3 regions of the Streptomyces sp. NPDC091377 genome follow, and region 2 is predicted to be linked to each of the others. Evidence: riboswitches for the same ligand, from Rfam matches in the RefSeq annotation. Region 2 holds a riboswitch; each other region holds the start of a gene.
The links. Region 2 has a riboswitch for cyclic di-AMP ahead of ACIQNG_RS07715 (LysM peptidoglycan-binding domain-containing M23 family metallopeptidase). Riboswitches for the same ligand answer to the same signal wherever they lie in the genome.

Region 1 (5,187 bases), on a different contig from region 2:
CGCCCGGCATCCGGAGGTCACCGAGGGCGCCGCGCGGGCCGCGCGGACCTGGGGCGGCGGCGCGACCGGCTCCCGCCTGGTGACCGGCAGCACCGCCCTCCACACCGAGCTGGAGGCGGAGCTGGCCGACTTCTGCGGGGTCGAGGCGGCCCTCGTCTTCTCCTCGGGCTACGCGGCCAACCTCGCCGCCGTCACCGCGCTGGCCCCGCACGGTTCGCTGATCGTCTCCGACGCGGGCAACCACGCCTCCCTGATCGACGGCTGTCGGCTGGCGCGCGGCACCACCCAGGTCGTGGGGCACACCGATCCGGACGCCGTGGACAAGGCGCTGCGGACCCAGGACGGGCCCGCCGTGGTGGTCTCCGACACGGTGTTCTCGGTGGACGGCGACGCCGCCCCGCTCGGCGCGCTCGCCGGGGTGTGCCGGGAGCACGGGGCCGGGCTGCTGGTGGACGACGCGCACGGCCTGGGCGTACTGGGCGACGGCGGCCGGGGCGCGGCCCACGCGGCGGGCCTCGCGGGCGCGCGGGACGTGGTCGTGACGGCCACGCTCTCCAAGTCGCTGGGCAGCCAGGGGGGCGTGGTGCTGGGGCCCGCGCCGGTCATCGACCATCTGGTCAACGCGGCACGGACGTTCATCTTCGACACCGGGCTGGCCCCCGCGGCGGTGGGTGCCGCGCTGGCGGCCCTGCGCCTGCTGCGCCGCGAACCGGAGCGGGCCGCGCGGGCACGGGCGGTGGCCGCCGAACTGCACTCCCGGCTGACGGCCGGGGGGATGGCGTCGGTCCGGCCGGACGCGGCGGTGGTGTCGGTGCGGGCGCCGTCCCCGGAGGGGGCCGTGCGGTGGGCGGCCGAGTGCCGTGCCGCCGGGCTGGCGGTGGGCTGTTTCCGCCCGCCGTCCGTGCCCGACGGTGTCTCGCGGCTGCGGCTGACGGCCCGCGCGGACCTCTCCGGGGAACAGGTCGACCATGCGGTCCAGGTCATCGGCGGGACGCGACCATGAGTCGGTGACACGGTCGAGAGACGCCGAGCACGCGCCCGGCCGGTCGGCCGGGACCCGCGATGACCGGGACGGATCGGGAACGGGCTCCGGGATGGGTGCCTCGGTGGTGTCCTCCGGGAGCGACCCGACTCAGCGGAACGCGGTCGTGAAGCCCGCCCAGCTCTCGGGGGAGAAGAGCAGCGCGGGTCCCGCCGGGTTCTTGGAGTCGCGCACGGCGAGCAGACCGGCCCAGGGGCCCCGGCCCGGCCGGGCCGTCTCGACGCAGTTGTTCGCGCCTGTGCTGTAACTGCTGCGCAGCCATCGCACACCGTGCAGTCGGTCACTCGCAGATACATGTCGAGGCAGTGCTGTCATGGTGCCTCCCTATACGCCGTCATTCATTCCGGCGATGTAGTCCAACGAATCCTCTGGGGAAAGGGCGTGGAACTGAAGGGTGCTGAAGCCCTCGCTGTAGGCACCGAGGTCTTCTCTCCCTTCGAGATAGAGGCTACTCGTCAAGTGGTCTAGAACAACCACGTCCAGATCGGAGGTGCTCGAAAATGAGAAAATAACGAAAGGACCGGTGACGCCGATGTGCGCCCCGGCGGAGAAGGGCAGTACTTGGAGGCGCACTTGGGGCAGCCGCGCGGCCTCCGCGAGCCGCTCCCGTTGACGGGCCATCACCTCGGGCCCACCCACCTCCCGGTGCAGCACGGCCTCGTCCAGCACCGCGTGCAACTCCAGCGGCGGCTCGGCCCGTAGCACATCCTGCCTGGCCAGCCGTACCTCCACCAGCGCGTCCAGCCGCTCCTCGTCCAGCCCCTCCACCGCCGCCCGGGTCACCGCGCGGGCGTACTCCGGCGTCTGGAGCAGCCCCGGCACCACGGTGGTCTCCAGCGTCCGCATCGCGGTCGCCTGTGACTCCAGACTGATGAAATCCCGGTACGTCGGCGGCAGGACACCGCGGTAGGCGTGCCACCAGTGGTGCCGCCCGCTTTCCTCCGAACCGGCCAGCACCAGCAGCAGTTCGCGCAGGTCGGGATCGTTCACCCGGTACGCGTCCAGCAGTAACCGCACATCGGCCGGTTTCACCCCGCTGGCGCCGGTCTCGATCCGGCTGACCTTGGACTGGTGCCAGCCGACCAGAGCGGCGGCCTCACCGCTGGTGAGCCCCGCGCGGGTGCGCAGGGCGCGCAGTTCCGCGCCCAGTTTCCGGCGGCGCACCGCGGGACCGTGCTGCATGGGTTGCTCCCTACTCCTTCCGGGTCGTCCGAATACGGTCTGCCGTCGCAGAGTTCACCGCTTCGAGCGACAGATATATGCATATCTTGGTGGATCGCCACCGAGACCGGCGTGCTGATGGCAGGCTGACGACGTAGCACCAGTCCGGGACCGTACTCGAACCATCCGCCTCCGTGTCGGACTGCGGTTCCGGGGGAAAGGGACGGCGTCGTCATGGCAGATCCTCTGGAAGCGTCCATCACTCTGCCGAGCGATCCCGCCTCGGTGTCGGCGGCCCGCGGTCATGTGGTCGACACCCTGGTCGAATGGGGTCTGCCGGCAGACTCGGACCTGGCGGACACCATCCGTCTGATCGTCTCGGAACTGGCCACCAACGCCGTACAGCACACATTCGGTCAGTCACCCACCTTCACGGTGGATCTGATGGTGGACCATGACGACCGGGTGCGGGTCGGGGTGACGGACAGTCATCCACGATTCCCGAAGCGGCTTCCCGCGGCGGTCCAGCAGGACAACGGCCGCGGCCTGGTGATCATCCGCTGGCTCGCGGCGGAGCACGGCGGCAGGCTCAGGGTGCATCCCACCCGCGAGGGCGGCAAGACGGTCGCCATCGAACTGCCCTGGTCGATCCCGGCCCGCCCGGTGACGACGGCGGGCCGCAAGAAACCGTAGCGCGGCCCCGCGCTCCCCGATGGCCCCGCGCTCCCCGATGGCCACGCCGAGCGGCGCGCACGTACGGCCGCCGCGCGGCCCGACGTACGGGCCTGGCATACGGGAGCCGACGTACCGGCCGACATGCGGACGGGGCGCGAACGGGGCGCGAACGGGCCAGGACGGCCCTGCAAGCGCGCAGGGCGGGTCGTCCGCCGACGACCCGCCCCCAGCCCGTCCGAGGCCGTGACAGCGCGTCAGGACGCTCTCACGGCCCCTCCGGGAGTCACTTCACGCGCCCGTACCAGACACTCCTGGTCCAGATCTTCTGCAGTCGCACCACGTCTCCGGTCTTCGGTGAGTGCCAGATCTTCCCCTTACCGGCGTAGATGCCCACGTGGTAGATGCTGGAGCCCGAGTGGAAGAAGACCAGGTCACCGGCCTTACGGCTCTTGGCCGAGATGTGCTTGGTCTTGTTGTACTGCTGGGCGGCCGTGCGCGGCAGCTTCTTGCCCGCCTTCTTGAACGAGTACTGCGTCAGCCCCGAGCAGTCGAACCGGTTGGGTCCGGTGGCCCCGTACCTGTAGGGAGCACCCTTCTTCGAGGCGGCCACCTTGAGCGCCTTCGACGCCGGCGCGGCTGCCGCCGCCTCGGTGGCGAGTCCGGGTGCCACCACGGTGCCGCCCACGGCGGCGAGGGTCAGGGCCGAGGCCGTGCCGGCCCGGACCATGAGAGACGGGACACGATTGAGCGCGGTCATGCGCAACCCTTCGTCAGCCGCCTGTGAAGGATGACCTGTCGGATTCGGGCTGGCGAAGTGGCCCGGCCGCCCGAAGGCGGCTTCACCCCAAGGACCGCTCGGAGCCGGGAAAAGCGCTCCGACGACCCGTCTTGCCTGGGTCCTCCACTCCTGCCGATCCACTCCTGTCGACCGGGCATCCGGGCGGCGGCAGGATTCGGCGTCCGCCCGGACCGCCCCGCCGCGGTGGCGGGGTCTTGTCGTCAGTCAGGGATCTTCACCTACGTGTGTCCGAAAATCCCAACGGAACCGAGTATTTGTGTTGTTAGTCACCACTCGTCCGTTCGGGTGGACATCCTGAGATCCGAGCGCGTGTCAGAGTGCGCGCACGCCCCGGACCTGCAACGGAGCCCCGCGTTCCGCGCCGTCAAGGGTGCATTGCGCAACCGCGCCGGTGCTCAGGAACGACCTGCTCATACGCCAATAGGAGGTACACCGTTCGGTCCGTTTGAACGCGCGCCCCGGCGTACCGGGGTGAGCCCGTACCGACCGGTTCCGGGTGTACGTCGGCCGCCGTCACGTCAACTGTCGGAGCGCGGAGGCAGGGTCACCCGCGCCGCGCGGCGCTCGCCGTCCAGGACGCGCAGCGCCCGCGCGAGCGTGGCGGGCTGCATCTCGCTCTCGCCCCGGTGGTGCATCAGCGCGAGCGCGTCGCGCAACTCGATCGTCCGCGCCACGAGCGCCTGCGCGGCCCGCAGCGCGCCGTAGGTGTCGGTGTGCCGCGCGGGATTGATCCGGCCCAGCAGATCGACCGCGTCCAGGTAACGGTCGATCAGCTCGCCCTCGGCGCGGGTCAGCGCGGGCAGCGGCGGGTGCTCCGGTGGCAGCATCCGCCCCTCACCTCGCGTCCGGCGTCGTCGGCGCGCCCTTGCGGCTGCTGATGATCCGGTCGACCAGACCGTACTCCAGCGCCTCCCGCGCGGTGAGCGTCTTGTCCCGCTCGATGTCCGCGCCGATCTGCTCGGGCGTACGCCCCGTATGCCGTACGAGGATCTGCTCCAGCCGTACGCGCACCCGCTCCAACTCCGCCGCCTGGATGACGAGATCGCTCGTCCGCCCCTCGATCGGCTCCGGCAGCGACGGCTGACGGATCACCATACGGGCGCCGGGCAGGGCCATGCGCTTGCCGGGCGTGCCCGCCGCCAGCAGCACCGCCGCCATGGAGCCGGCCTGGCCCAGGCAGACCGTCTCCACGTCGCAGGTGACGAAGCGGATCGTGTCGTAGATCGCCGACATGGCGGTGAAGGAGCCGCCGGGGGAGTTGATGTACAGCGAGATGTCGCGGTCCGGGTCCTGGTGCTCCAGATGCATGAACTGGGCCATCACGTCGTTCGCCGCGATGTCGTCCACGGGGGTGCCGAGGAAGACGATCCGCTCCTCCAGCAGCTTCCCGTACGGGTCCAGGGTCCGCCGGCCGTCGCTCGTGCGCTCGGTGAACTCGGGCAGGACATGACGGAAGGACGGTGGGAGCGGCACGGGCGGCATGATCGGTCGGTTCATGGCGGGCGCCTCC
Region 2 (5,187 bases):
CGCGACGTCGAGCCGGGCCCCGGCCCCGAGGCGCCGGACCCCGGGTCCGCCGCGCCGACCGAGCCGCTCCCCGCCGTCGCCCCCCGGCTCCGCGCCCTGCGCCGCAGGTCCGCGCTGACCCTGGAGGCGGCGGCCCGGGCCGCCGGGCTGTCACCCGCCCACCTCTCCCGGCTGGAGACCGGTGGGCGCCAGCCCTCGCTCCCGATGCTGCTCGCACTCGCCCGCATCTACGGTACGACCGTCTCCGAACTGCTCGGCGAGTCGGTCCCCGACCGGGACGCGGTCGTGCGCGGCGGCCGGCAGGACCCGACCGAGGCCGGTGGCTGGACCTACTGGCAGGCCGGCGCACCCGGCCGCGGTATGCAGGCACTGCGCGTGCGGGTCCCGTACGGCTCCCAGGGCGACCTCGTCCGGGTGCACCCCGGTGAGGAGTGGCTCCATGTCCTCACCGGGCGGCTGTGGCTGCGCCTCGGCGACACCGCCCACCGGCTCGGCCCCGGGGACAGCGCGCACTTCGACTCGCTGACCCCGCACCGGATCGCCGCCCGCGACCCGGAGGGCGTCGAGCTGCTGTTCGTCCACACCCTCTTGCAGAGCCCCACGGCCGCGCTGTGCCTCGGCCCGATCACGGGAGAAACGCGATGAGTGAGATCAAGGCCACCAAGCCCAAGGAGAAGCGGCACCTCGGGATCTGGATCCGGCTGTTCATCTATGTCGCCGTCGGACATGTCTTCGCCGCGTTCCTGTACCTGCTCTTCGAGGTCGGCGCGAAGTAGCCGACGGGAGCCCTGAGGCCCCGGGTGCCCTGAGGCCCTGGGTGCCCTGCGGCCCCGGGGCGTCGCCCGGTCATGGGGCCGCTCAGTCGAGGAGTCGCTCCCGCAGCCGTTCCCGCAGCTCGGGTGTGACCCGCAGGCCGCGTTCCAGATAGGCGTCGACCCCGCCCCAGGTCCCCTCGATGGTCTCGAACGCGGCCTCCAGGTACGCGGCGCGCGCGTCGAAGAGCGGGCTGAGCAGTTCCATCACCTCGGGGGAGTAGGCCGAGGCGGAGCTGCCGCTGCGGTGCACCTTGTAGCGCCGGTGGAGGGCGTTGGACTCCAGGTAGTCGCCGAGGATCGCCTCGCGCTCCACCCCGACGGCCAGCAGCGTCACCGCGATCGACAGCCCCGCGCGGTCCTTGCCGGCCGCGCAGTGCATCAGCGCCGGGACGCTGTCCTCGGCGAGCGCGCGCAGCACACGCGCGTGCTCCGCGTTGCGCTCCTTGACGATCAGGCGGTACGAGTCGATCATCCGGTTCTCCGCCTGCCCGCCGGCGAGCAGCCCGCGGAGCTGGTCCAGATCGCCGTCGCGGACCATCTTCCAGAACTCGGCGCCGTCCGCCGGGTCGCTCAGCGGCAGATTCACATTGCGCACCCCGGGCAGCTCGACGTCCTGGCCCTCCAGGAGCTGGTCCGCCGCGTTGCGGAAGTCGAAGATCGTGTGCAGCCCGAGGGAGGAGAGGAACGCGGTGTCCTCGGCGGTCGCGTGGGCGAGATGCCCGCTGCGGAACAGCACCCCGTGGCGTACCCGGCGGCCGTCCTCGGTGGGCAGTCCGCCCACGTCACGGAAGTTGCGCACTCCGGCCAGCTCGGGTTCGGTCGACGGGATCTGCTGCGTCACGGGGGCTCCTCCCAGTCGGCTCACCGGCCCGGCTGTGTCGCCGTCCGGCAGGGGGCTCCGACGATACGACATGGCCTCGCGAACCGGCCGCACGAACCGGAGGAACCCCGGCAGGGGAAGCCTGTGTGTTCCCTGTGCACCTCAATACCCCTCTTCCTCCCCTATGCATTGTCTGGGACTTCTGTCCGAATTGATGGCTTTAATAACAACTCGCTCTGGAGTAAAGGGCGGTGGAGCGGGCCCACGTGAGCAGCGTCATACCCGTGACCGTGCGTCGCACGTCATGTCCACGTAATCGAGGTGCGCCTCAAGGGCCTTTGAGGAAAACGACCCGTGCCATCTCGACGCAGGGTGACCGGTGAGCGGTGCCGTGGATCAAGAAGGTGGCCTTCGGGTGGAACCTCCTGCTTGTTCCTTCGCGTCTTGGTCGCTTACGTTCGCCACCGAATCCGGACGGAACGCCGAATCCTGCCGCCGTCCGGAACGCACATCAACCCACCCGTGACCGGCAGGAGCGGGGGACCCACAGGACTCACCGCCTGTCCCGGTCTCCGGAACAGGCTAGGGGTCAAGCCGCGTCTGCGCACGTGGCCGGGCATCTCCAGCCCGCACCCGACAGCTCACCTCGCAGGCGCCGGAGAGGAAACCCCTATGCCCGCGAAGGGTAAGCACCGCCGTACCAAGTCCCTGAGCCTCACCCGCTCCATCGCGGTCGCCGGAACCGGTGGCGCCGCACTCGCCCTCCCGCTCATGGGCGCGACCGGGGCGTACGCCGCACCGGGCCAGTCCGTCGTGGCGGCACCGCAGTCGGTCTCCCAGCAGAGCGCCTCGCCGTCCGTCTCCCCGTCCGCCGGGCAGTCCGCCTCGCAGACGTCCGAGAAGCAGTCCACCACCCGGACCTACTCCGTGAAGGTGGGCGACTACCTGGCGAAGATCGCCGACGAGCAGGACGTCAGCGGTGGCTGGCAGCGGATCTACGAGGACAACCGCGAGGCCGTGGGCGCCGACCCGTCGCTCATCCACCCCGGCCTGAAGCTCACCCTCGGCGGCAAGGCGTCCGGCGCCGCCGCGAGCGAGACGAAGCCGTCGGCCGCCCCGGAGTCCGCCGAGGCGCCCGCGTCCTCCGGCTCCACACGCTCCGAGGAGTCCACGAAGTCCACGGAGTCCACGGGGACCTCGCAGTCCTCCGAGGCCACCGACACGCAGGCGTCGGCCCCGTCGCAGTCCGCCGAGACCCCGTCCACCGACACGGCCGCCGCGGGCGACTACAGCCTCCCGGTGTCGGGCTCCGTGGGCACCGCGTACCGGATGTCCGGCAGCATGTGGTCCAGCGGCTACCACACCGGTGTGGACTTCTCCGTCCCGACCGGCACCTCCCTCAAGGCCGTCGGCGCCGGCACGGTCGTCTCCGCCGGCGCGGGCGGCGCCTACGGCAACCAGGTCGTCCTCAAGCTCGCCGACGGCCACTACGCCCAGTACGCCCACCTGTCCTCGCTCTCCGTCTCGCAGGGCCAGACCGTGACCGCAGGACAGCAGGTCGGCCTCTCGGGCGCGACCGGCAATGTGACCGGCCCGCACCTGCACTTCGAGATCCGGACCACGCCGGACTACGGCTCGGACGTCGACCCCGTCGCCTACCTGCGCTCGCTCGGCCTCTCCATCTGACCCGAGGCACCCGCCGCGCATCATCCCGAAGGCCGGACCCCCGATCCCCGGGTCCGGCCTTCGGCAGGTCCGCAGCCTCGCGGGCCACCACCGCCCGGGGGCCGTCAGGGACCCTCGTGGTTATTCCCGAAGTGACCCCTGTGGATCCGTGGCTCATCTCACCGCCCGTCAACCCCGTATTACGGTCGCGTAGGTCACATTCGAAGAGGAATCATGGCTCGATGTGGCAGACGATTCGAAGAACGACAGCAGATCAGTGATCGGGTCGTACGTGGCGCTGGGGGACAGCTTCAGTGAGGGTGTCGGTGACCCCGGCCCCGACGGGGCGTTCGTCGGCTGGGCCGACAGGTTCGCGGTGCTGCTCGCGGACCGGCGACCGGAAGACGACTTCAACTACAACAACCTCGCGGTGCGAGGCAGGCTGCTGGACCAGATCGTGGCGGAACAGGTGCCGAGGGCGCGGGAACTCGCCCCCGACCTGATCTCCTTCTGTGCCGGCGGCAATGACATCCTCCGGCCGGGCAGCGACCCGGACGACGTGGCCGAGCGCTTCGAGCGCGCGGTCGCGGTGCTGACCGAGGCGGCCGGAACCGTGCTGGTGACCACCGGCTTCGACACGCGCGGGGTGCCGCTCCTCAAGCATCTGCGCGGCAAGATCGCGACGTACAACGGACATGTCCGGGCGGTCGCCGACCGGTACGGCTGTCCGGTCCTCGACCTGTGGTCCCTCAAGTCCGTCCAGGACCGCCGGGCCTGGGACCACGACCGGCTCCATCTCTCGCCCGAGGGGCACACCAGGGTGGCGCTGCGCGCCGGGCAGGCGCTCGGTCTGGACATCCCGGCCGACCCCGAGCAGCCCTGGCCGCCGCAGCCGCCGCGCGGGACGCTCGACATCCGCCGGGACGATGTGCACTGGGCGCGGGAGTACCTGGTGCCGTGGATCGGCCGCCGGCTGCGCGGTCAGTCCTCCGGCGACCATGTGACGGCCAAGGGCGCACTCTCGCCGGAGGCCATCAAGTGGCGCATCGACTCGGTGGCCTGACCGGACGGCTGCGCTGACGGCCGAATGGCGGGGCGGCCGAATGGCGGGGCGGCCGGACGGCGGGGCCGCGGGACAACCGTACGGCCGGAAACCGTACGGCCGGAAACCGTACAACCGGGCGGCCGGGCGCTGTCGGGTCGGCGCGGCGGCCGACGGTCTAGAGGGAGGGCAGGCCCAGTTCGCGGGCCAGGGCCTCGTCCACCCAGCGCAGGGCGCGGGCACGGGACACCGTGCCCGCGCCCGCGTACGACGTCATCTGCACGGCCAGCCCGTCCAGCAGCGCGGTCAGCCGCAGGGCCGTCGCCGTGGGGTCCGCGCACCGGAACTCACCGGCGGCCACGCCCTCCGCTATGACCTCGGCGATCGCCGCCTTCCACTGGCGGTCGAGAGCGCGGGTCACGTCCTTGAGGCCCGGCTCGCGCAGCGCCGCCGCCCAGCCCTCGATCCACAGCCGCCAGCCCTTGGCCTGACCGGTGGGGGCGTACCAGCGCACCGCCGCCCGCAGTCGGCGCAGCGCGCTGGTACGGCGGCCGAGCACCTTGCGCAGATGCGCGAGATCGTCCTGGGCGGCGTAGGCGAACGCGGCGGCCACGAGCTTCTCCTTGGTGGAGAAGTGGTACAGCACCAGCGCGTTGCTCACGCCGAGCACCGAGGCCACGTCGGCGATCCGGACCGCGGCGAGCCCCCGGTCCTCGATCTGCTCGATCGCGGCCCTCAGCATCTCCTCGCGCCGCTCTTCCACGCTCAACCGAACTCTGGCCACGCGGTCACCTTATCGTCCGGGTGACTCAGGGGTGTCCGTCCATGGTCACGCCGTGACCTTT
Region 3 (5,187 bases), on a different contig from region 2:
CGTCGGCTGGGCCGAGGGTCTCCACGCCCGCCCCGCCTCCATCTTCGTCCGGGCCGCCACGGCTTCCGGGGTTCCCGTGACGATCGCCAAGGCCGACGGCGACCCCGTCAACGCGGCCTCCATGCTGGCCGTGCTCGGCCTGGGCGCCAAGGGTGGCGAGGAGGTCGTCCTGGCCTCCGCCGCCGAGGGCGCCGACGCGGCCCTCGACCGCCTGGCCAAGCTGGTCTCGGAAGGGCTTGAGGAGCTTCCCGAGACCGTCTGAAACGGTCCGCACGTCCGCCCCCGCGCACGACGGGCGGCGGCAGCGGACGCCGAAGCCGCGTCGCCCCAGCCGGCGACGCGGCTTTGTTGTGTATTCACCCGGCACGCGTCGGCCGGGTTTCCCGCCCCTACCGATCCACGGCTCGCGTCATAAAGTCCGCGCCGCGCATAAGCAAGGTCACGGCACGCCGGAAAAGGGCAACCGAAATAGCCGCCCTCGAATTCCCTCTTCTTTGTATACGGCGCTTTTGTTAAAGCCGCTGGCCCGTCATGTTTACGGGAGGTTGCGAAGTCCTCACACGGTCCTGGCTGCCGCCGGGGAAGCGGAGGCGGTGGGCGGACGTGGTGCGCTCGGCGTGCAGCGCGGTGAGGGCCCGCGCGCGTTCGGCGTCCCCGCGCGTGACGGCGTCCACGATGGCGCCGTGCTCGGCCCAGGACTCGTGGGGCGCGGCCGGCACCTCCACGGCGTACATCCAGGCGATCTTGTGCCGGAGCTGGGTGAGCATCGCGACCAGGGAGGGGCTGCCGGACGACTGGGCCAGGGTCTCGTGGAACCAGCTCCCCAGGGAGCGCAGATCGTCACTGCTGCCCCTGCGGGTCCGTTCCTGGCCGAGCCGGACCAAGCCGCGCAGCACCTTCAGATGGGCCTCCGTACGCCGCTGTGCGGCCCGCGCGGCGGCGAGGGGCTCCAGGAGCGCCCGCATCTCCAGCAGGTCGGCGGCCTCCTGCTCGGTGGGTTCCGCCACGCACGCGCCCGCGTGGCGCCGGGTGACGACGAAGCCCTCGGCCTCCAGGGTGCGCAGGGCCTCACGGACGGGGACGCGGGAGACGCCGTAGCGGCGGGCGAGGACTTCCTCGGTGAGCCGGGCGCCGCGTTCGTAGACACCGGCGATGATGTCGTCCCGGATCGCCGTGCACACCGAGTGCGCCGGAATACGCATGACCGACCTCCGCCTTAATCACCGCGAAAACTCCCACGATCGACGTGTGGACAGTGACTCTATTGCAATGAGCCGGAATTTCCGATGGCGGGCCGGATTCCGGGGATATTTTTTGGACAGGGCGGCTGTCCGAAACGGCAAAAGCCCCGGCTCGGGGAGCCGGGGCTTTTGTCACACCGTGCAGGCGCGCGAAGAGGTGGAACGTCAGAACGCCACGCCGTCAGAGGGCCGAGGCCGTCAGAGGGAGACGCCGCGCGCGCGGAGGTAGGACAGCGGGTCGATGTCGGAGCCGTACTCGGAGGTGCTGCGGGCCTCGAAGTGCAGGTGCGCCCCGGTGACGTTGCCGGTGTCACCGGCCAGGCCGATCTGCTGGCCCGGCTCGACGACCTGCCCGGCCGACACGCTGATCGAGGAGAGGTGCGCGTACTGGGTGTACGTGCCGTCATTCATCTTGATCACGACTTGATTGCCGTACGCGTTGCCCCAGCCGGCCTCGACCACGGTGCCGGAGCCGACGGACTGGATGACGGTGCCCACGGAGGCGTGGAAGTCGATGCCGGTGTGGCTGCCGGAGGACCACAGGCCGCTGTTGGCCTGGTAGCTGGTCGACACGTACGAGCCGCCGACCGGGGAGACGAAACGGTTCAGGCGCTCGCGCTCGGCCTCGCGGGCGGCGCGCTCCTCGGCCTCGCGCTCCCTCTCGGCCTGCTCCACGGCCCGCTTCTTGGCCTCGGCCTGGGCCTTCTTGCGGGCCTCGGCCTCGGCTTTCACCCGGGCGGCTTCCATCTGGGCCGACGCCTGGGCGTCGATCTGCTCGGCGACCGAGTCGTCGATGCTGATGACGGGCGACAGACCGGGCTGCTGGGCGGGCTGTCCCGCGGCCAGTGCCGGGGCGGCGAAGGTGCCGACGACCCCGGTGGTGGTGAGGGCCGCGACCCCGGCCGCGCGGGCGGTGGTGCTCTGCAGACGGGTGGGTCGCCGGTGCTTCCCGGTGGCGCGAGTGAACGCCATGAAGTGGCTGGTCCTTTCCTTCCCTCTCGCCTACCGGGTTAGCTGACGGGTTCGGAGCAGGAAGGTCTCCTACGGACCCCCTCGCTCACGCGCGGGCGTCCGATTCACCCCAGGGACTGCGATGGGTCCCCGGCTCCCCTTTGGCTCGCGCCTCAGGGACTCGGCGATGGCTGTCCGGTGCCGCGGATGCGGCGCGCTGCATGACGAACAGCCGGGATGACGCTAAGGCGGCGATCATTCGAACCCCAAACAGATCCGCGTTTTTGTTGCGTACGCCACAGTGCAGACAGGCAACCTCTCCCCCAATTCGGACACCTCGCGGGCCGCTTCGGGCCCGGTTCGCGTTCGACTCGGGTTCGACTCGCGCCCGACTCATGCTCGTCCCGGGCTCGTTCCCGGGCTCGTTCCCGGGCTCCTCTCAGGCACGTGCCAGGTTCCTCTCGGGCTCCTCTCGGGCTCGTCTCTGGACGCCTCAGAACGCCTCTGGGCGCCTCAGGACGCTTCGGAGTACGACGCGAGGGCCCCGGGTGGCGTCTCCCGCCACCCGGGGCCCTCGCACGCGCGTACGGCATGTCGGCCGCCGTCCGAGCGACCGCCCTGCCGGGCGGCCCGCCCGGTCGCCTACTCGGCGGCCACGACGGTGACTTGACCGATCCCGAGAGCCTCGACGGGCTCCTTGATCTGAGCGGCGTCACCCACGAGGATCGTCACCAGACGGTCCACGGGGAAGGCGTTGACCACGGCCGCCGTGGCCTCCACCGTGCCGGTGGCCGCGAGCTGCTGATAGAGCGTCGCCTGGAAGTCGTCGGGCAGGTGCTGCTCGACCTGGTCCGCCAGCGTGCCCGCGACCGCCGCTGCGGTCTCGTACTTGAGCGGCGCCACACCCACCAGGTTCTGCACGGCGACGTCCCGCTCGGCGTCGGTCAGGCCCTCCGCCGCGAGCGTGCGCAGCACCGTCCACAGGTCGTCCAGGGCCGGTCCGGTGTTCGGCGTGTCGACCGAGCCGCTGATGGCGAGCATGGAGACGCCCGTGCCGTCGGGAGCGGACCGCAGGACCTGCCCGAACGCCCGGATCCCGTACGTGTAGCCCTTCTCCTCGCGCAGGACCCGGTCCAGGCGCGAGGTGAGCGTGCCGCCCAGGCAGTACGTGCCGAGCACTTGGGCGGGCCAGACACGGTCGTGCCGGTCGGATCCGACGCGGCCGATGAGCAGCTGGGTCTGCACGGCCCCGGGCCGGTCCACGATGACGATCCGGCCGGTGTCGTCGGCGCCGACCGACGGCACCGGGCGCGGCGCGGCAGAGGAGCCCGTCCAGGCGCCCAGCGTGTCCCCGAGCAGCGTGTCGAGGTCGACACCGGTCAGATCGCCGACGACCACGACGGTGCCGGTCGCGGGACGCACATGCTTCTCGTAGAAGGCGCGTACGGCGGCGGAGTCGATGCCGGAAACCGTGTCCTCGGTGCCCTGGCGCGGGCGGGACATGCGCGAGGTGGGCGGGAACAGCTCCTTGGACAGCTCCTTGGCCGCCCGGCGCGAGGGGTTGGCCAGCTCGTGCGGGATCTCGTCCAGGCGGTTGCGCACCAGCCGCTCGACCTCGCTGTCCGCGAACGCGGGCGCGCGCAGGGCGTCGGCGAGCAGCGCGAGGGCCTTCGCCAGCCGGGAGGCCGGGACTTCCAGGCTGAGGCGTACGCCGGGGTGGTCGGCGTGCGCGTCCAGGGTGGCGCCGCAGCGCTCCAGCTCGGCGGCGAACTCCTCGGCGGAGTGCTTGTCGGTGCCCTCGGAGAACGCGCGGGCCATGATCGTGGCCACCCCGTCCAGACCGGCCGGCTCGGCGTCCAGCGGGGCGTCCAGCAGCACCTCGACGGCGACGACCTGCTGGCCGGGGCGGTGACAGCGCAGCACCGTAAGACCGTTGCCGAGCGCTCCGCGCGCGGGCGCGGGGAAAGCCCAGGGGCGGGCGTCACCGGCCTGCGGCTGGGGGTGGAACTCCATCTGGGCCGGCGCGCTCACTGGGCCGCCTCCTCGGTGTCGTCGCTGGCGGCGGCTTCCGCGCCGTCGGTCTGGTCCGCCTCCGGGGCGGTGGGCTCGTAGACGAGCACCGCGCGGTTGTCGGGCCGCAGCCGCTCCTTGGCGACCTTCTGGACGTCCTCGGCGGTCACCTCCAGGACGCGCTGCACGGCGGTCAGGGCGAGCTGCGGGTCGCCGAACAGGACCGCGTAACGGCACAGTTCGTCGGCGCGGCCCGCGACCGTGCCGAGCCGGTCCAGCCACTCGCGTTCCAGCTGGGCCTGGGCGCGCTCCATCTCCTCGGCCGTGGGGCCCTCCGCGGCGAAGCGGGCCAGCTCCTCGTCGATGGCGGCCTCGATGACGGGCACCTCGACGTCCCCGGACGTCTTCACGTCCAGCCAGCCCAGGGAGGGCGCCCCGGCCAGCCGCAGCAGACCGAAGCCCGCCGCCACGGCCGTACGGTCACGGCGTACGAGACGGTTGTACAGCCGGGACGACTCGCCGCCGCCCAGGACGGTCAGCGCCAGGTCGACCGCGTCACACGCGCGCGTGCCGTCCTCGGGGAGGCGGTAGGCGGCCATCAGGGCGCGCGCGGGGACCTCCTCCTCGATGACCTCGCGGAGCTGCTCGCCGATGATCTGCGGCAGCGCCCCGTCCCGCGGGGCGGCCTTGCCGTCGTGCCCGGGGATGGAGCCGAAGTACTTCTCGATCCAGGCGAGCGTCTGCTCGGGATCGATGTCACCGACCACGGACAGCACCGCGTTGTTGGGCGCGTAGTACGTCCGGAAGAACGCGCGCGCGTCGTCCAGGGTCGCCGCGTCCAGGTCGGCCATGGAGCCGATCGGCGTGTGGTGGTAGGGGTGGCCCTCCGGGTAGGCGAGGGCGGTGAGCTTCTCGAAAGCGGTGCCGTAGGGAACGTTGTCGTAGCGCTGGCGGCGCTCGTTCTTGACGACGTCCCGCTGGTTCT

Region 1: linked by a shared signal. The riboswitch ahead of ACIQNG_RS04630 (C40 family peptidase) and the one ahead of ACIQNG_RS07715 (LysM peptidoglycan-binding domain-containing M23 family metallopeptidase) in region 2 are both predicted to bind cyclic di-AMP.
Region 3: linked by a shared signal. The riboswitch ahead of ACIQNG_RS34540 (M23 family metallopeptidase) and the one ahead of ACIQNG_RS07715 (LysM peptidoglycan-binding domain-containing M23 family metallopeptidase) in region 2 are both predicted to bind cyclic di-AMP.

The regions. Positions count from the first base shown of each region.
Region 1 is NZ_JBIVUE010000002.1:94,062-99,248, forward strand. Features, by position in the region: gene ACIQNG_RS04610 (8-amino-7-oxononanoate synthase) at 1-1,003, shown strand, start outside; gene ACIQNG_RS04615 (DUF397 domain-containing protein) at 1,133-1,357, opposite strand; gene ACIQNG_RS04620 (helix-turn-helix domain-containing protein) at 1,367-2,224, opposite strand; gene ACIQNG_RS04625 (ATP-binding protein) at 2,438-2,896, shown strand; gene ACIQNG_RS04630 (C40 family peptidase) at 3,162-3,635, opposite strand; cyclic di-AMP (ydaO/yuaA leader) riboswitch at 3,639-3,847, opposite strand; gene ACIQNG_RS04635 (hypothetical protein) at 4,196-4,504, opposite strand; gene ACIQNG_RS04640 (ATP-dependent Clp protease proteolytic subunit) at 4,512-5,174, opposite strand.
Region 2 is NZ_JBIVUE010000003.1:4,142-9,328, forward strand. Features, by position in the region: gene ACIQNG_RS07700 (helix-turn-helix domain-containing protein) at 1-645, shown strand, start outside; gene ACIQNG_RS07705 (DUF6126 family protein) at 642-776, shown strand; gene ACIQNG_RS07710 (tyrosine-protein phosphatase) at 859-1,656, opposite strand; cyclic di-AMP (ydaO/yuaA leader) riboswitch at 2,106-2,303, shown strand; gene ACIQNG_RS07715 (LysM peptidoglycan-binding domain-containing M23 family metallopeptidase) at 2,308-3,321, shown strand; gene ACIQNG_RS07720 (SGNH/GDSL hydrolase family protein) at 3,578-4,363, shown strand; gene ACIQNG_RS07725 (TetR/AcrR family transcriptional regulator) at 4,521-5,084, opposite strand.
Region 3 is NZ_JBIVUE010000024.1:59,676-64,862, forward strand. Features, by position in the region: gene ACIQNG_RS34530 (HPr family phosphocarrier protein) at 1-262, shown strand, start outside; gene ACIQNG_RS34535 (GntR family transcriptional regulator) at 513-1,202, opposite strand; gene ACIQNG_RS34540 (M23 family metallopeptidase) at 1,440-2,213, opposite strand; cyclic di-AMP (ydaO/yuaA leader) riboswitch at 2,226-2,389, opposite strand; gene ACIQNG_RS34545 (M16 family metallopeptidase) at 2,835-4,205, opposite strand; gene ACIQNG_RS34550 (M16 family metallopeptidase) at 4,220-5,187, opposite strand, start outside.